One region of the Neobacillus sp. GCM10027624 genome, then DNA from elsewhere that is predicted to be linked to it. Evidence: riboswitches for the same ligand, from Rfam matches in the RefSeq annotation. Region 1 holds a riboswitch; the other holds the start of a gene.
The links. Region 1 has a riboswitch for S-adenosylmethionine ahead of ACFQZ9_RS16115 (O-acetylhomoserine aminocarboxypropyltransferase/cysteine synthase family protein). Riboswitches for the same ligand answer to the same signal wherever they lie in the genome.
Positions count from the first base shown of each region.

Region 2: another riboswitch for S-adenosylmethionine. It lies ahead of ACFQZ9_RS22295 (sugar ABC transporter substrate-binding protein); the one in region 1 lies ahead of ACFQZ9_RS16115 (O-acetylhomoserine aminocarboxypropyltransferase/cysteine synthase family protein).

Region 1 is NZ_JBHTHD010000010.1:353,314-362,990, forward strand. It holds gene ACFQZ9_RS16075 (3-hydroxyacyl-CoA dehydrogenase/enoyl-CoA hydratase family protein) at 168-2,543, shown strand; gene ACFQZ9_RS16080 (acetyl-CoA C-acetyltransferase) at 2,593-3,768, shown strand; gene ACFQZ9_RS16085 (acyl-CoA dehydrogenase FadE) at 3,840-5,624, shown strand; gene ACFQZ9_RS16090 (arsenate reductase family protein) at 5,885-6,241, shown strand; gene gcvH (glycine cleavage system protein GcvH) at 6,333-6,713, shown strand; gene ACFQZ9_RS16100 (toprim domain-containing protein) at 6,944-7,300, shown strand; gene ACFQZ9_RS16105 (thioredoxin family protein) at 7,309-7,617, shown strand; gene ACFQZ9_RS16110 (SCP2 sterol-binding domain-containing protein) at 7,730-8,086, shown strand; SAM riboswitch class I at 8,165-8,266, shown strand; gene ACFQZ9_RS16115 (O-acetylhomoserine aminocarboxypropyltransferase/cysteine synthase family protein) at 8,326-9,642, shown strand.
Region 2 is NZ_JBHTHD010000013.1:258,821-268,497, forward strand. It holds gene yfkAB (radical SAM/CxCxxxxC motif protein YfkAB) at 1-695, shown strand, start outside; gene ACFQZ9_RS22290 (MFS transporter) at 730-1,905, opposite strand; SAM riboswitch class I at 2,141-2,249, shown strand; gene ACFQZ9_RS22295 (sugar ABC transporter substrate-binding protein) at 2,373-3,488, shown strand; gene ACFQZ9_RS22300 (sugar ABC transporter ATP-binding protein) at 3,578-5,062, shown strand; gene ACFQZ9_RS22305 (ABC transporter permease) at 5,065-6,063, shown strand; gene ACFQZ9_RS22310 (hypothetical protein) at 6,148-6,378, shown strand; gene ACFQZ9_RS22315 (hypothetical protein) at 6,420-6,731, shown strand; gene ACFQZ9_RS22320 (hypothetical protein) at 6,753-6,950, shown strand; gene ACFQZ9_RS22325 (threonine/serine exporter family protein) at 7,005-7,766, shown strand; gene ACFQZ9_RS22330 (threonine/serine exporter family protein) at 7,785-8,237, shown strand; gene ACFQZ9_RS22335 (amino acid permease) at 8,648-9,677, opposite strand, start outside.

The sequences.
Region 1 (9,677 bases):
TTAAACCTATAAAAATTAATTTTCAAAAAAATTTCAATTTTCCGCGATTATAGATTGCGCAAATTTTTAAAATCTTTTATAGTTAATAGTAACAGAACTCATTCAAGTAAATTTTTTTTACTCAAAAAATGAATGAGTATTCATTCAAAGTATTGAAGGGGGAGACAATGTTGAACCAACTAATTAAAAAAGCAGCTGTTCTAGGATCTGGAGTAATGGGCTCGGGAATTGCTGCCCATCTGGCAAACAACGGCATTCCAACACTTTTATTGGATATTGTGCCTCGGGAATTAACGGAAGAAGAAAAGGCGAAAGGGCTTACTCTTGAAGACAAACAAGTCCGAAATCGTATTAGTCATACATCCATTCAAAAGCTTTTAAAACAAAAACCGGCACCATTAACGGTGAAAAAAAATCTTGCCCTTATTGAGGCAGGAAATCTTGAAGATGATCTAAGCAAATTAAAGGATGTTGACTGGGTCATCGAAGTGGTCGTTGAAAATTTAAATGTCAAAAAGCAGGTATTTGAGCGTGTTGATCAATATCGTAAGCCAGGCAGCATCATCAGTTCAAACACATCAGGAATTTCTGTCGAAGCAATGGTTGAAGGCAGATCAGACGATTTCAAGAAGCATTTCCTGGGAACTCACTTTTTCAATCCTCCAAGATACTTAAAATTGCTTGAGGTCATTCCTACTCAATATACCGACCCCGAAGTTCTTGCTTTCATGAAAACCTTTGGTGAGGATGTATTAGGTAAAGGAGTCGTCATTGCAAAGGATACACCAAACTTTATTGCTAACCGTATTGGTACGTATGGTCTTTTGATTACACTTCAGGAAATGCTAAAAGGCGGTTACAGTGTCGGTGAAGTGGATTCCGTTACAGGTCCGTTGGTTGGCCGTCCAAAAAGTGCAACCTTCCGGACTCTCGATGTGGTTGGTCTCGATACCTTTGTCCATGTCGCCAACAATGTATATGAACAAGTGGAAGGAAAAGAAAGGGAAGTTTTTGAAGTTCCCGCCTTCATGAATACGATGCTTGAAAAAGGCTGGCTAGGCAGTAAATCCGGCCAAGGGTTCTTTTTGAAAAAAGGCAAAGAAATCCTTGAACTTGATCCTAGTACATTAGAATACGGTCCACGTAAAAAATTATCCACGCCTGCGGTCGAACTGAGCAAACAGGAAAAGGGCAGTGCCAATAAATTGAAAGCGCTTGTATATGCCAAGGACCGTGCCGGTGAGCTTTTATGGAATATATTCAGTCCCGTTCTCGTTTATTCCGCTCAATTACTAGGCGAAATCGCCGATGATATTGTTGCGATTGACCGTGCAATGAAATGGGGCTTCGGCTGGGAAATGGGCCCATTTGAAACATGGGATGCCATTGGTGTAGAAAAATCCGTTCAAAAGATGAAAGAAAACGGACTTGAAGTCCCTGCTTGGGTTACAGAAATGCTTGAAAAAGGATTTACGACTTTCTACAAAGAAGAATCCTTCTACCATAACGGAGAATATAAACTGGTTGAATTTAATCCAAAGGTAATGGATTTGAATAAAATTAAAAAACAAAAAGGGGTCATTAAGAAAAACAGCGGCGCCAGCTTAATCGATATCGGAGACGGTGTAGCGCTTCTCGAATTCCAATCTCCTAATAATGCCATCGGTCTTGATATCATCCAAATGGTAAACTTCGCCATTGATGAGGTAGAGAAAAACTACAAGGGTCTGGTGATTGGGAATCAAGGGAAAAACTTCTGTGTCGGAGCCAACCTTGCAATGATTCTGATGGAAGCACAGGATGATAATATTTATGAATTGGATATGGTTGTTCGTCATTTTCATCAGGCGATGATGAAAATTAAATACAGCTCAAAACCGGTTGTAGCGGCACCATTTGCGATGACACTTGGCGGAGGAGCGGAGATTTGTTTACCGGCTGCCCATATCCAAGCATCTGCCGAGACTTATATGGGACTTGTTGAAGTCGGTGTCGGTTTAATCCCTGGCGGCGGCGGAAATAAGGAGCTTTACATTAAGCATTTAGAAAATCTTCCAAATGGTGTGCCATTTGATTTGCAAAACGTCGCTAATAAAGTGTTCGAAACGATCGCAATGGCTAAGGTGTCAACCTCTGGGGAGGAAGCGCGGGAAAATAATTTCTTAGATTTTGCTGATGGAATTAGTGTAAACAGCGATCACCAGCTATACGATGCAAAGCAGGCGGTTCTAGCGCTCCATGAAAAAGGCTATAAACCAAAGGTTCGCAGAAAAGTACCTGTTGTTGGTGAAACCGGTTATGCGACCCTGTTACTTGGTGCAGAGGGAATGTTCCTATCAGGCTACATCTCCGAGCATGACTTAAAAATCGCCAAAAAACTTGCATATGTCATCGCTGGCGGAAAGGTTCCATTTGGTACTGAAGTAGATGAACAGTATCTATTGGATTTGGAAAGAGAAGCATTCCTTAGTCTTGTTGCAGAGCCAAAATCACAGCAGCGTATGCAGCATATGCTTGTGAAAGGAAAACCATTAAGAAACTAAAATAATAGATTGGTATTCTTTGAAAAATGAAAGAAAGCGAGGGAACGTAATGAGAGAAGCGGTCATTGTAGCCGGAGCTCGGACCCCGGTAGGTAAAGCGAAGAAAGGAACGCTTGCCAATGTTCGTCCTGATGACTTGGGAGCATTGGTAGTAAAAGAAACATTAAAACGTGCCGGAAATTATGAAGGAAATATCGACGACTTAATTATAGGCTGTGCAATGCCTGAAGCGGAGCAGGGAAATAACGTCGCACGTAATATAGGTGCCTTGGCAGGACTCCCTTATACGGTTCCAGCGATTACCATTAATCGTTTTTGTTCCTCGGGCCTTCAAGCGATTGCCTATGCAGCTCAAGGAATTATGCTTGGCCACACTGATACCGCCATTGCTGGTGGGGCAGAGTCAATGAGCCTGATTCCGATGATGGGTCATGTTGTTCGTCCGAATATAAAATTGGCGGAAACAGCGCCGCAATATTATATGAGCATGGGCCATACAGCAGAACAAGTGGCAAAAAAATATGGAATTACCCGTGAAGACCAGGATGCCTTTGCGGTACGAAGCCATCAACGTGCTGCAAAAGCGCTTCAAGAAGGTAAATTTGTCGATGAAATTGTTCCGGTAGATGTCACAATCCGCACAGTTGGCAAAGACAATAAGCTGGTTGAAAAAAACATTCAATTCTCACGGGATGAGGGAGTACGCCCTGGTACGAATCTGGAAACTCTCGCGAAACTTCGCCCGGCCTTCTCGGTAACAGGGTCTGTTACGGCCGGTAATGCTTCACAAACCAGTGATGGAGCGGCCGCAGTAATGGTCATGGATCGTGAAAAAGCGGAATCGCTTGGACTAAAACCATTGGCCAAATTCAGATCATTTGCTGTTGGCGGCGTTCCGCCGGAAATTATGGGTGTAGGCCCGGTTGTTGCCGTTCCAAAAGCTGTAAAGCTGGCAGGCCTTGAACTTTCTGATATCAATCTCTTTGAATTGAATGAGGCCTTTGCTTCCCAATCGCTTCAAGTTATTCGTGAGCTTGGCCTTGATGAAGAAAAAGTGAACGTAAATGGCGGCGCAATTGCACTTGGCCACCCGCTAGGCTGTACAGGTGCCAAGCTTACATTGTCACTCATTCATGAATTAAAACGCAGAAATGAACAATTTGGTGTCGTTACGATGTGTATTGGCGGCGGAATGGGCGCTGCTGGCGTATTCGAATTACTATAAAAAATTTAGGGGCTCCCCTTAGCCCCTTTTAAACCTAACTCACTGATATTTTTGATAGGAGGAATTTTTAAATGGCAAACCAAACTGAAAAAATCATTAAAGGCGGAAGCTTTTTAATTGAAGATGTTTCCTATGACCGTGTGTTTACACCTGAGGATTTTTCGGATGAACAAAAAATGATTGCGAAAACAACCGAAGACTTTGTTGAAAATGAAGTGCTTCCACAGGTTGAGTATTTAGAAAAACATGAATTCGACCGTACAGTAAAACTCTTAAAAGAAGCAGGTGAGCTTGGACTACTTGGTGCAGATGTACCGGAAGAATATGATGGATTAGGCTTAGATAAAGTTAGCTCATCACTTATTACTGAAAAAATGTCAAAGGCCGGCGGGTTCTCACTTTCACATGGTGCTCATGTCGGAATTGGATCCCTTCCAATCGTCCTGTTCGGAAACGAAGAGCAAAAGAAAAAATATTTACCTGCACTTGCTTCAGGTGAAAAGCTTGCTGCTTATGCCCTAACAGAGCCAGGTTCAGGATCGGATGCACTTGGTGCAAAAACAACAGCAAGATTAAATGCGGAAGGAACTCACTATATTTTAAATGGTGAGAAGCAGTGGATTACCAATGCCGGTTTTGCAGATGTGTTCTGTGTTTATGCAAAAGTGGATGGTGAGCATTTTACTGCATTCATCGTTGAAAGAGATTTCCCAGGCGTTTCAACGGGTGCTGAAGAAAAGAAAATGGGAATTAAGAGTTCCTCTACTCGGACGCTGATTCTTCAAGATGTACCAGTTCCAAAAGAAAACCTTTTAGGCGAATTTGGCAGAGGTCATGTTATTGCCTTTAATATTTTAAATATCGGTCGTTATAAGCTCGCAGTCGGTGCTGTTGGCGGTTCTAAAAATGCTTTTGAAATGACCGTAAAATATGCTAATGGGCGCCAGCAATTCAAAACACCAATCTCTCAATTCAATCTAACAAAAGAAAAATTCGGTACCTTGGCATCAAAAATTTATGCTGCTGAGAGCTCTGTATATCGAACAATTGGATTATACGAAGATAATCAAGGAAAACTTTCAACCGAAGAAGCAAAAGACATTAAATTAGTGGCTAATTCCATTGCCGAATATGCAATCGAATGCTCTCTAAATAAATTCTTTGCAAGTGAAGTTTTAGATCAGGTTGTTGACGAAGGTGTACAAATTCATGGCGGCTACGGCTTCATGCAGGAGTATCCAATTGAAAGAGCCTACCGTGACTCCCGTATTAACCGAATCTTTGAAGGAACAAATGAAATTAACCGTCTTCTTGTACCAGGAACATTTGTGAAAAAAGCAATGAAAGGCGAACTGCCATTATTCCAAAAAGCATTACAGCTTCAGGAAGAATTAATGATGTTAATGCCGGAAGAACCAGGCGACGCGCCACTTGCACAAGAAAAATATTTAGTAAAAAATGCAAAGAAAATTGGTTTATTGGCTGCTGGTTTAGCGGCACAAAAATACGGTAAAGCACTTGAAAAAGAACAGGAAGTTCTTTCGAATATTGCGGACCTCGTATCCAATGCCTATGCGATGGAATCCGTTGTATTACGTACGGAAAAAGCAATTGCTAAATCAGGTATTGAAAAGAATCAACAAAAGCTTCTTTATACGCAAATTTTCTGTCAAGAAGCCTTTAATGAGATCGAGCAGATTGCAAAAGAAACATTAGTTGCGGTTGAACAAGGCGATACGCTTCGCATAATGTTGTCTTCGCTTCGTAAATTCACCCGCCATACCCCAATTAATGTTATTGCGAAAAAACGAGAAGCTGCAGATGTAATCATTGAAGCAGAACGTTATATCGTTTAATTCATATGAAACTCCCTTCTTTTAGAGGGGAGTTTTCTCTTTTTTTATAAAAATTTAGATGGCAGGAAGGATTTTTGCGAAGAAAGTCGAATTTTTTCTAATGGACTTGATGATAGAATCCATTCTAATTCCTACTTAGCAGGATCGATTTAAATTGTCTTATTATTGTGCTATTTTTATATTAGGAATTTTGACTCCGTTATGGTAAGATTCAATTGTCACTCTGAAGTTTAATTTTGGAAAAGAGGGCGGTGAAACAGATGTCTCTGACTTTTTATTGGTATCCTAAATGCGGGACCTGTCGAAAGGCAAAGAAATGGCTGGATGATCATCATCTTTCCTACAAGGAAATACATATTGTTGAAAATCCCCCTTCTAAAGAGGAATTAATGGGATTTTATCAAAAAAGCGGTTTAGAGCTGAAAAAATTCTTTAATACAAGCGGTTTAAAATACCGCGAATTAGGTATTAAAGATAAAATGAAGTCTGCATCCGATGAAGAATTAATTGATTTACTTGCATCAGATGGGATGTTAATCAAAAGGCCAATTTTAACAGACGGAGAAAAAGTTACCGTTGGCTTTAAAGAAGAAGAGTATGAGCAAAAATGGCTGTAAGCGTTTAACCATCTACTTTTCTTGTCTTCATTATGGAAATCGATTTTTTTATCGATAATAGATTTTAGAAATATTAATGGAGGGATTTCGAATGAGTACACCAAAAGAGTTACGTTATTCTGAAGAACATGAATGGGTAAAAGTTGAGGGAGAAAAAGTGCGAATTGGAATTACTGACTTTGCACAGCACGAACTAGGAGATATTGTATTCGTTGAGCTTCCTGAAGTTGGCGATGAAGTTTCTGCTGACGAACCATTTGGCAGCGTTGAGTCCGTTAAAACTGTTTCTGAGCTTTATGCTCCTGTCAGCGGCAAAATCGTTGAAATTAACGAAGATTTGAGTGACAATCCTGAATTTGTAAACGAATCTCCATATGAAAAAGCATGGATGATTGTAGTAGAAGTTTCCGACAGCAGCGAATTGGACAAGCTGATGACTGCTGAACAATACGAAGAAATGATTAACGAATAATCATGTAATCCCAGCACCTTGATATCAGGGTGCTTTTTCACTTTATTACCATTCTTCAAAAAGTATATTAGGAAACAAATAATACAATATAACAGGAAATACCTTCATTTAAAAAGTTATCTTTATTTCTAATTTTTTAGGTAAATATGGACATAAAAGCAAGGCTCACGTTATATGTATATCTAGAATATGTTAACATAAACACAAGACTTCATAATACAGGTGATGATATGAATGACTCATATGTTGACAAGGTTCTTATTGTGGAAGGGACATCTGATAAGAGAAAGGTCAAAAGAATTGTAAAGGAACCTGTTGAGATCATATGTACCAATGGGACCATTAGCATTACAAAATTAGATGAATTAATTGATTTTCTTGAGGACAAGGATGTCTATATTCTAGTGGATGCAGATGCGGCTGGAGAAAAACTGCGAAAACAATTTAAAAGGGAATTTCCCCAAGCTGAGCATATCTATATTGATCGGTCTTACCGCGAAGTTGCAACAGCCCCTGAACACCATCTTGCGACCGTCTTATTAGGGGCAAATATTGATGTGCATACACAATTTTTGGAGAATTGCTGAGTGAATCGATGAAAGAATGGAATCGAGATGAATTTACATCATTTATAGAAAATAAATCGACAGGGCTCGTGTACTTTTATACGCCCCTATGTGGGACCTGTCAGGTAGCATCAAGGATGCTGCAAGTCATTGAACAAATGGTGGATTGCAGAATGGGGAAAATGAACTTAAACTTTTACCCCGATTTTGGGAAAAGCTATGGTATCGAGAGCGTTCCGTGTCTAATGTTTATTCATGATGGCCAAGTGGTTGAACTGCTCTACGCTTTCCGCTCTGTGCCTTATCTAATCGAAAAAATCAATGAAAATCTAACATAAAACAGATGCTGCTACCTGAGCAGCATCTGTTTTAATTTGTCGACAGGTTTTGAAAGGATTCTGGTTCTTTTTGCTGAAATAGTTAGTAAGCAAATAGAACGGAGTGATAAAGATGATGGAAATGATTCAAACCTTTCTGATCAAGGTTAAAGAGCGTGATCACATACGGTCTCTATTAAATAATGCGGATTGTCTGATGGTCCGTTTTATTTGCGGGCGGCAAAGCATTGAAATTTTTTTAAAAAATGGAGAATGTACATTGTTGCATGATCCAAGTGAGAATTTTACAGAATGTGAAATTTACGGTGAGATAGAAACAGTTCAACAGCTTCTTTCAGGTGAAAGGAAATTGAGATCTCTTATGCAGAAGGGGAGGCTCCAAGTAAAAGCTTCTTTCCGAACCTTGCTGCTTTTGGAGGCGCTTTTTTATTTAACTAAAATTGACACAAATTCTTACAGAATAATCTAAATAAACCTATTGACTCTATCGGAATAAAGGTGTATTATCTGTTTAAATATTCAATCAATAATAACAATTCAATAAATATTCTTATCCAGAGCGGTGGAGGGACTGGCCCTATGATGCCCGGCAACCGGTTTTTACACGGTGCCAATTCCAGCGGAGCAATATGCTCTGAAAAGATAAGAAGAGAGAGCCCCCTCTTCTTATGAAGCGGGGGTTTATTTTTAAACAGGGAGTGGATTTGTGTGGGAGTCGATCAAAAGAAATTACGTTTTGAAACTTTAAGTGTTCATGGAGGCTTATCTCCAGATCCCGTAACGGGTGCTCGTGCCGTTCCAATTTATCAAAACAATGCCTATCAATTTAAAAGCACTGAACACGCCGCTAACCTTTTTGCGTTAGCAGAACCAGGTTACATATATACACGGATTCATAACCCCACCACAACTGTCTTTGAGGAAAGGGTTGCCTTATTAGAAGGCGGTGTTGGGGCTCTTGCAGTTGCAAGTGGGATGGCCGCCATTACCTTGGCAATTTTAAACCTTGCTCAAGCTGGTGATGAAATTGTCGCAGCATCAACATTATACGGCGGCACTTACAATCTTTTTGCAGTGACATTACCAAAGTACGGAATTAATGTGAAATTTGTTGACCCTGAAAATCCTGAAAACTTCCGTACTGCCATCACGGAAAAAACAAAAGCGGTTTTCGCCGAAACAATTGGCAATCCAAGCTTAACCATATTAGATATTGAAAAAGTGGCCGATATTGCCCATGCGGCAGGTGTTCCGCTGATTATCGACAATACCTTTGCAACACCATTTCTCTGCCGTCCGATTGAACATGGTGCAGACATTGTCATTCACTCTGCTACAAAATGGTTGTTAGGAAATGGTACAACAACAGGCGGGATTATTGTAGACGGTGGTAAGTTTGATTGGAATTCGCCAAAATTCCCGGGCTTTACAACACCAGATGCGAGCTATCATGATCTTGTTTATGCGGAGGCACTTGGTGCGGTTGCCTATATTATCAAGGCACGCGTTCAATTGCTGCGTGATCTTGGACCGGCATTAAGTCCTCAAAATGCTTTCCAATTTGTCCTAGGGCTCGAAACTCTTCATGTTCGTATGAAAGAACATGTTGCCAATACGAAGCAGATTGTGGATTATTTAGTAAACCATCCTGCTGTTGAATGGGTATCCTATCCAGGACACCCATCACATCCTGACCATGAGCTTGCTGAGAAATATTTACCAAAAGGTGCCGGCTCAATGGTTGTATTCGGTATCAAGGGCGGTAAGGAAGCAGGAGCTAAGTTAATTGATTCCATTACTCTCTGGGCACATGTGGCCAATGTTGGGGATGCGAAGAGCTTAATTATTCACCCGGCAAGTACCACACACCAGCAATTAGACGCTGAGGGTCTTAAAGCAGCTGGAGTTTCTGAAGATTTAATTCGTCTATCAATCGGTATCGAAAATGTTGAGGATTTAATTGAAGACCTTGAATCTGCTATTGAAGCAGCAACCGGGTTGATATCGTTAACGGCCAATGCCTAAAACTACCATGTTTGATTTTTTCTAAATATGTAGAA
Region 2 (9,677 bases), on a different contig from region 1:
TAGATGACTTTGTAGAAGGAGGCTTTGCCAGAATGGAAAAGCAGCCTGAATACAGTCAACGAGAAAAATACTTTGAAAGAATGATAGAAAACAGCCGTGAACTCGTAAAGTCGGGAGTAATGGTATCGGCGGAAACGATGTTGAATAAACGGACATTGCCTCATTTAGAAAAAATTCACCGGCAAATTGTTGAGGAAATGCTTTGCCAGCGTCATGAAGTGCACCCGATGTACCCAAGTGATTTTGCCAGCAATCTTGAGACATTAACACTGGACGAAATTCGAGGGGCGATCCATCATTTACTAGACATTAGAGATGAAAATGTGTGGATGCTGTTTGGGACGCTGCCATTCTATCCTTGCAGCCATAACCAAGAGGATATGAATCTTTTGCGACGACTATACGAAAGCAAAAATGTTACCGTGAGAAATGATCCTGACGGCCGTTCACGTTTAAATGTAAACATTTTCAACGGTGATATTATTGTCACGGATTTTGGCGATACCCCGGCGCTTGGAAATATTCAAACGACAAGGCTTGAGGATGCCTATCAAGCTTGGCAAACTTCAAGTATCGCAAATGAATTGAATTGTCACTGTCCGGCGGTTTCTTGTCTTGGTCCGAATATTTTAGTGAAGAACAGTTATTATAAAGAGATTGATTTTACTAGTTTAGAAGCGAAAATAGCAAAATAGCGATTAGAAAAGGCCGTATGTTTTCACATGCGGCCTATGCTGTATGCTTTAAAAGCTTTGGCTGATAGTGGACAGCAGCAAATAAAATCAACCCACTAATAATAAGTAAGGCGCTTGTACTGATAAATACGGCGGAATATCCAAAAGTTCCGGAAATAAAACCACCGAGCATCGGTCCGATAATATTTCCGAAAAAACGAAAACTTGTATTATAACCAAGCACCTCTCCTTGCATTGCAATCGGTGCTTCCTGCCGGATATAAGCAATTCGAGTTGGAACCACGCCGCCGATTAAAACGCCAAGAACAAAACGGATGATAACCAGCTGCCAAAACTGTGTGACAGCGGCCCCTGGTAAATAGATTAGTCCCGCCGCCAAGAGTAGGGTAATTAAGATTTTCGTATAGCCGTACTTGTCCGAGATTTTCCCCCATCGTTTCGTCATCATCAAGTTTCCCAGGCCAGCTGCGGAGAAAGCAATTCCAGAATAAAATGCCACATTTGTTTTTCCGTGCAGGTCACTGACAAATAAAGAAAGAATCGGCTGAACACTAAAATGAGCAATCTGTTCAAGAGATGAAAGTAAAATAACCGTTAAAAAAACAGGGTTTTTTATGATATGCATTAAAACCTCTTTACTTGAGTAATGAGATTTCGTGCTTTTGTTGGCTTCAATGCGGAACTCTTTGGTGAATATAACCAAAAAGGCTGAAATGAAAATGGAAATAGATGTCCATTTAAAAGAGGTTGCATAGCCGAGTGAATCCGCTAAAACACCCCCAAGCATAGGACCCAATAAGGAACCGGTAATACTGCCTGTCTGAAGTGTCCCCAATACTCTTCCAGCAATATTTTTCGGTGTCTGAGTAGAAATGTATGCCTGAGACATGGAAATAAAACCAGAGAAAAACCCCATAAAGAAGCGGAGCATAAATAATTGAAAAACAGTGTGGGCAAACCCCATTAGTAAAATGGAGGTTCCCATTCCTACTCCGGAATAAATGAGAATTTTTTTTCTGCCAAACCGGTCGCCAACTTTTCCCCAAATAGGTGAGAAGATAAAAGCGGACACAAAGGTGATACCGAACGTTAATCCAGCCCAGTGCTGAACATATTTTTCTGAAAAGTTCCCCATCGACTCAATATATAGTGAAATAAAAGGCAGCACCATCGTCATGCTGCCGCCAACAAAAAAGTTGGCAAACCACATGATCCTTAGGTTTCGCTTTGCACTTTCCTGTTGATACACGATAATTAGCACTTCTTTCTAAAAATATTTCGTTTATCTAAATATTATAGTGCCGAATTTAATTTTATTACAATTAAAGTTTCATTAGAAATAGTTAAAGTTATTCTATTAAAAATATTCAAAACACTATTGACAATTTGATAATAGGAGTTAAAATAAGTTTATTATAAAAACTAGATTCATATAATATTGCGTTCTCTTATCAAGAGTGGCAGAGGGACTGGCCCTATGATGCCCAGCAACCGTTCCTAATCGGAATTGGTGCTAAATCCTGCAAAACAATTAGTTGTTTTGAGAGATAAGAGAGGAGAAATCCCTTTTACTAGTGATTTTAAACCTCTCTTTTCAGAGAGGTTTTTTATTTTTCAGAAAAAGGGACCCTCCAACTTGGTATAGGACAGCAATAGAAAAAAGGGGGAGCATGAAAGATGGGGGAAAATCTATTAAAAAGTACACTCGTTTCAGCACTAGCCGCTACACTGCTTTTAACAGGCTGTGCTTCCGGGGGTACAACAAAACAAGCAAGCGGAGACAAAAATGTTTCATTAAAAGGCGTACCAGCTGCATATGCCAAGGGAAATCATTTTAAAATTAAGGTCATCCGTAAAATCGGTGGAGACGATCATACAGCACAATTTTTAGCTGGTGCCAAGCAAGAAGGGGAAGCACTTGGCTTCCAAGTCGATGTATTTACGGCTAATGGAGATACTGCAAAATTCCATGATGCGATTAACCAAGCATTGGATCAAAACTATGATGGTTACATTATTTCGCATGGAGATGATGATGCAACCGTCAATGATGTGAAGAAGATTGTTGAAAAAGGGAAAAGCGTTGTTACCTTCGACTCAAATCCAAAACTAGCGGATGTGGATGGTGTCACGTTAACTTCTCAAGATGATGAAAAGCTAGCGCAATTAACCCTTAATCAATTAGTAAAAGATACAAACGGAAAAGCTAATATTGCATATCTTTGGGTAGACGGATTCCCGGCAATGGTAAGAAGAAATAAGATTTATCAAGATGTTCTTAAGAAAAATCCTGGTATCAAAGAGGTTGACCGCTTTGGAGTAGCCGCTGCTGATACAAGTGTCCAAACGCAAAATGCAGTTGCCGCGATGCTTAATAAATATCCAAAAGGCAAATTAGATGCGATTTTTGCTACATGGGATGCATTCGCAATCGGTGCCGCACGTGCCTTGAAAGAAGCAGGCCGTGAAGAAGTAAAAATCTATGGAATTGATGTTTCCAATTCCGATTTACAAGAAATTCAGCGCCAAGGTAGTGCTTGGAAGTCTACGGCTGCCGTTGATCCTAAATTGATTGGTGCCGTTGATATGAGAATACTAGCAAAGAAACTAGCAAAAGAAGAAACTCCAAAATCATATGACCTTGAAGCGTCGCTTGTATCTCAAAGTGATTTGCAAAAGTCTAAACAGCCGGTTAATATGGTCAATCTAGCAGATATAATACCGGGATGGGGTCAATCTACTGCATTTGAAGAGGATTGGATGAAGACTCTAAAAGATCATTATAAGAAATAAAGCAGTTCTGGTTACACTCTCTTTTTCAGTTGATGAAGAGAGTGTTTTCTTGAAAGGGGGATAACACGTTGGAAAAGACAACATTAGAAATGAGCAACATATCAATTGAGTTCCCTGGGGTAAAAGCGTTAAATCATGTTCATTTTTCAATGGAAACCGGAAAAGTACATGCTTTGATTGGGGCGAATGGTGCCGGTAAATCCACATTAATGAAGGTGCTTTCCGGTGCTTACGGCCACTATTCAGGTGAAATTGCGATGAATGGTCAAAAGCAGGACATTCGCACGCCAAAAAATGCACAAGATGCCGGGATTCAAATTGTTTATCAAGAAGTAGACACTGCACTTATCCCCTACTTAACGGTTGCCGAAAATATCATGCTGCTTGAAACAGTTCATAGTATGGGCAAAAAGCAGATAATTAAATGGAAGGAACTCCATGAAAAAGCGGCTGTAATATTAGCAGGCATGAACATTGAAATTTCTATGAAAAAGCTGGTTAGCGAGCTGTCACTTGCGGAAAAACAAATGGTTTTAATTGCACGGGCAATCTCCCAGCAATGTAAATTTTTAATTTTAGATGAGCCGACAGCACCGTTAAGCCATACCGAAACAACAGAGCTGTTCCGAATCATCCGGGATCTACAAAAACAAAATGTTGGGATTATTTTTATCTCCCACCGCCTTCCGGAAATATTCGGAATCTGCGATGAAATTACCATTATGAGAAACGGTGAATGGGTCGCGACAGAAAGAATAGCGGAAACAACGCAAAATAAAGTTGTGGAGAAGATGCTGGGCCAAAAGTTGGAGGAGCAGTTCCCCGAACTACCTACTCAAATTGGAAACATTGTTCTTGAGGTAAACGGAGTTTCAGATCAAGATAAAATCCGCGATTTAACGCTGCATGTGAAATCGGGAGAAATTGTCGGGCTTGCCGGATTAGTGGGGGCAGGAAAAACCGAACTATGTAAGGCGTTGTTTGGTTCGGAAAAATTGACCACGGGCGAAATTATTCTACATGGCAAAAAGCTGAAACTGCGCAGTCCACATGATGCAGTAGTGAACGGGGTAGCGTTAGTGCCGGAGGAAAGGCGCAAAGAGGGGATTCTAGTCCTTGAGTCCGTTGAAACGAATTTAACGGCTGCAAATTTAAACCGATTTACGAAAATGTTGGGTTTTGTTGATCGAAAAAAAGAGAAGGAAAATGCTAAACAATTTATTCAACGCCTTGGAATTAAAACGCCATCAGAGGAAACAAAGGTACAAAACCTTTCTGGAGGGAATCAACAAAAGGTTGCAATTGGGAAATGGCTCGTTGCCGAAGCGGATGTTTATATTTTTGACGAACCAACTAAAGGGGTAGATGTTGGCGCAAAGAAGGATATTTTTGATTTAATTGCAGAATTGGCGAATCGCGGGAAGGCCATTCTTTATGCAACTTCAGAGCTTTCCGAAATCATCGGCATCACGAATCGGGTCTATTGTTTATATGATGGACGGGCGGTAAAGGAATTGGAAACGAAATCAACAACAGAAGAAGAGCTTTTATTCTATTCAACAGGAGGCAGGTAATAATGGAAGCAAATATTACAACTAAGACACAAGAGAAAAAAGCATTTGACCTGTTTCACTTTTTTTATAAGTATGGAACGATCATCACGATTGTTGCCCTTATCATTATTTTTTCCTCTGTTAATTCAAATTTTATTCAAGGAAGCAATATCGTTAATATTCTTCGTTCGATTTCAATTGTAACGATTATTGCGATTGGGATCACAATATCGTTATCCGTTGATGGGTTCGACTTATCAGTTGGGTCCGTCGCTTCGCTTTCCAATGCTATCGTGATTACGATGTTTGTTTGGTTTTCACAAAATACATTGGTTGCGATTATCTCAGCAATTGCCGCTTCTATTGTGGTCGGGGCCCTGAATTCCTTCATGATTGTAAAAATGCGGATTCCGGATATGTTGATGACGTTGGCGACGATGTTTATCATTCAAGGGACTGCGTTAACTTATACAAAAGGGGCAACCGTTTCGCAAAATATGGTGATGCCGGATGGAACAATGGCGGAAGGTCTTATTAGTCCGTTTTTTGCAAAAATTGGTGAGGTTCCGTGGATTATCATCATCATGGCTGTTGCAGTTTTAGTTGTTCATATTTTTCTAAACTATACGAAGCATGGACGCTACATGTATGTGATTGGCGGGAATAAGGAGGCAGCGAGGCTTTCAGGGATTCCGGTTAATAAGTATAAGGTGGCAGCCTACCTGCTTTCAGCACTTTTTGCTTCGATTGGCGGGATTGTTCTTGCCTCTCGTGTCATGACATCGGAGATCAATTCTGGGGCACCGTATTTGATGGACTCTGTTGCCGCTGCCTTTATTGGTTTTTCTGTTCTTGGGGCGGGAAAAGCGAATGCATTTGGAACCTTTATCGGAGCTGTTTTGATTGGGATTCTTCAAAACGGACTCGTCATGTTGTCTGTTCCTTATTATGCAATGGATATCGTCAAAGGAACAGTTTTAGCCTTTGCGCTGGCGATTACGTATTATAAGCAAAAATCTTAGAGGATTGTAATGGACCTTTTCGTGTTGGCGAAGGGGTCTTATTTTTTTATAAATTGGCACAATAAGGGGATAGGAGGGATTCTATTGGAAAACTATGAAGCGTTTTTGCGGAGTAAAAATTGGGTAGACAATGATTTGGATGCAAGGTACATCAATGTAAACCATCCCTATGCCATTTTAATTTCCGGTGATGAAGGTCAAGTTACCTTAAGAGGGAATACAGGCACCGATAATGGGCAGAACGGGGAAGAGATTTTCAGTTTCAATTCTTTAATAGAGCTCCAGGAATGGTTTGAAAACAATATTGGTGAGTGACTTTTTCTGCTGGGGTAAGCCGCTAGTCACGAAAGAGGTCGATGAAGGACGAAATTGTTGGAGAAATGGTGAAAACATTCTTCATAAGAGGGATGAAAGCCGAAATTGTTGGAGAAACGGTGAAAACGTCCTTCATAAGAGGGATGAAGGACGAAATTGTTGGAGAAACGGTGAAAACGTCCTTCATAAGAGGGATGAAGGACGAAATTGTTGGAGAAACGGTGAAAACGTCTTTCATAAGAGGGATGAAGGCCGAAATTGTTGGAGAAACGGTGAAAACGTCCTTCATAAGAGGGATGAAGGACGAAATTGTTGGAGAAAAGGAGAAAACGTCCTTCATAAGGTTGATGTAGGCCGAAATTTTTGGAGAAACGGTGAAAACGTCTTTCATAAGAGGGATGAAGGCCGAAATTGTTGGAGAAAAGGAGAAAACGTCTTTCATAAGAGGGATGAAGGCCGAAATTGTTGGAAAAACGGTGAAAACGTCCTTCATAAGGTCGATGAAGGCCGAAATTGTTGGAAAAATGGTGAAAACATTCTTCATAAGAATTGAAGATTGCTTATTCACTTGATTTTGATTTAAACTGTAATTTATCTGAATGTTAAAGGATAAATGGAGAGATTGAATGGAAAATCAAGCATCACAAACCTATGAAATTATGGAAGTATGTCTTCTTGCAGGGAAAATCATGCTCCAGAGCGGCGGGGAGACCTATCGGGTAGAAGATACAATGATGCGAATTGCCGCTGCCTTTGGGATAGAAAATTCACATAGTTATGTAACGCCAACAGGGATCATTTTTTCAGCAGAAGGATCAGAGCCTACGAAGACGAAACTTATTCGGATTTCTGAACGATCTACAGATCTAAAGAAAGTCGCGATGGTCAACAGTATTTCACGCAGAATTAGCAGCGGAGAAGTAAGCCCAAAAGAAGCGCTAAAATTACTAAAGGAGCTTAACTCGTTAACCTTAACGTTTCCGTTTATGGTTCAAGTGGCGGCAGCTTCCTTGGCAAGCGGCTGTTTCATGATTATGTTTAACGGGGGCTGGAATGATTTCATCCCGGCCATGATTGCAGGCGGTCTTGGCTATTTGAGTAATATTTACTTTCACCGTTTTGTACCTATTAGGTTCTTTTCTGAGTTTTTAGCTTCCTTTGTAATCGGTCTGCTTTCCTTTATATTTGTAAAAATTGGAATCGGTCAAGAGTTGGATAAGATCATCATTGGCTCTGTTATGACCTTGGTTCCCGGACTATTAATTACCAATGCAATCAGGGATTTGATGGCCGGCCATTTAGTATCAGGTTTGTCAAAAGGGGCGGAAGCATTCTTAACTGCCTTTGCCATCGGATCAGGTATTGCAATCGTCCTGTCATTTTTATAAAAGCAAGGAGGGCAGAGGATGAATATTTTAGCCCAATTAATTACGAGTTTTATTGCAACGGGTGCCTTTGGAATTATCTTTAATGCTCCTAAGAATATGTTAATAAAATGTGGTCTGATTGGCATGGGAGGCTGGCTTATTTACTATGTCATTGAAGATTATTTTGGGGATGCAGTTTTAGCGACCTGGATAGCAACAATATTTATTGCCGTGGTTAGTCATGTACTAGCGAAATTTTACAAGACTCCTGTGATTATTTTCAGCGTAGCCGGGATTATTCCTCTCGTTCCCGGAGGACTTGCTTATGATGCGATGCGCAATTTTGTGGAAAATGATTATAATCAGGCTTTAGGAAATGCAGCCAATGTTTTGATGTTATCAGGGGCAATTGCTTTTGGTTTAATTTTTTCAGAGGTACTAAACCAGGTTATTCGAAAAATAAAACATCAAAGGATGAAGCTTCGAGGATAAATTCTTTTGATATAAAATTGGCAAAGGCAGAGGACAAATGCCCTCTGCCTTTTTTGCTTTAACCCTCATTGGGGTTGTTATCGTAACTTGTGAATGGTTGCCAATGCTATCAGCCATCGCAAGGTAAAAATTTATTTAGATATGATTGTTTTTATATACCAATTGCCGCGGTTACTGTTCCACTGATGGTTTTCCCTAAACGACGTAAGCCCTACCTCTCTTACATCCTTACGGCTCCGAAGCCGATCCAGTGTGAATAGTTTCTATTAAAACATAAGCAGAATGCCAGAAAAAATTCTTACTTTGCGTTCTCTTCTAAATTCCAAGTTACATAATTTGTAAAGCACAAGACATTATTTTACAGGTGAATGTGGTTTTTGTCAAATATAAATTTGAAAAAGGCTAAATTATTACGATTCAGCCTTACTATGAGAAATGAGCCCTGTCTTAAAAATGACCCAATAACTTAGTATTATCACCCCGATTAGGCCCAGGCTAATAAAGACTCCCATTCTTTGAGTGGCATGAAGAAGACCCCCTGAGACTGCGATAATGATTAGGGCAATTCCTAAATAAGAGGTAAAAGGATATCCAAACATTTTAAAAGTTTTTGAAGTATCGCTTTTCCGCAATTTAATTTGGGACGAAAGAATAATCGTCCAGTTTAAAATCAGCATCACACCTGCGGCCGTTGTAATGTACTCGTATATTTTTCCCGGTAAAATAAACGATAGGCCAAGGGAGGCGGCTAAAGCAATACCCGTTAAAAACAATGCTTTCACTGGAGTACCTCGCCCGTTTTTCTTTGCCAGCCCTTTTGGTGCATCGCCATCTTGGGAAAGAGAGATTAAAATATTGGTGACGGAAAAAAGTGCACCAATCATGGTTGAAAATGCAGCACTAATAATAATGAAATTGAGAATGGTATCAATAAAGGGAATATGAAAAACAGATAAGGAAGTAACAAAAGGACTTTTCGATTCATTGATTTTCGTCCACGAAACCATATAAAGGACAAAGAAAATCGATAAAATATATACAGAAACTAGGGCGATCAGCATGCTGCTGCCGGCCTTTGGAACTTCTTTACGATTTTTCAATTCATTTGATGCAATTCCCATGATCTCTATTCCGCCAAAAGAGAAAAACACAAAGATTAAAGCAGACCACATTCCTTTCATTCCTGTTGGCAGCATATGGTGAAAGTCTGTAAATCCCCTTAAGGGAGACGTTGGCGGGGAAATGAAATGAAATAACAGAAAGGCACCAAAAAGAATAAAAATCACGAGCGTAGATAATTTAATCATTGCAAACGTCGATTCGATTTTTCCAAAGTTTTTAACCCCTAATAAATTGATTCCAAAGGCAATGACCACGTAGGAAACCGTAAAGATCCACAAGGCAACGTGAGGGAACCAAAATCGGGTAAAGGTTCCAAGC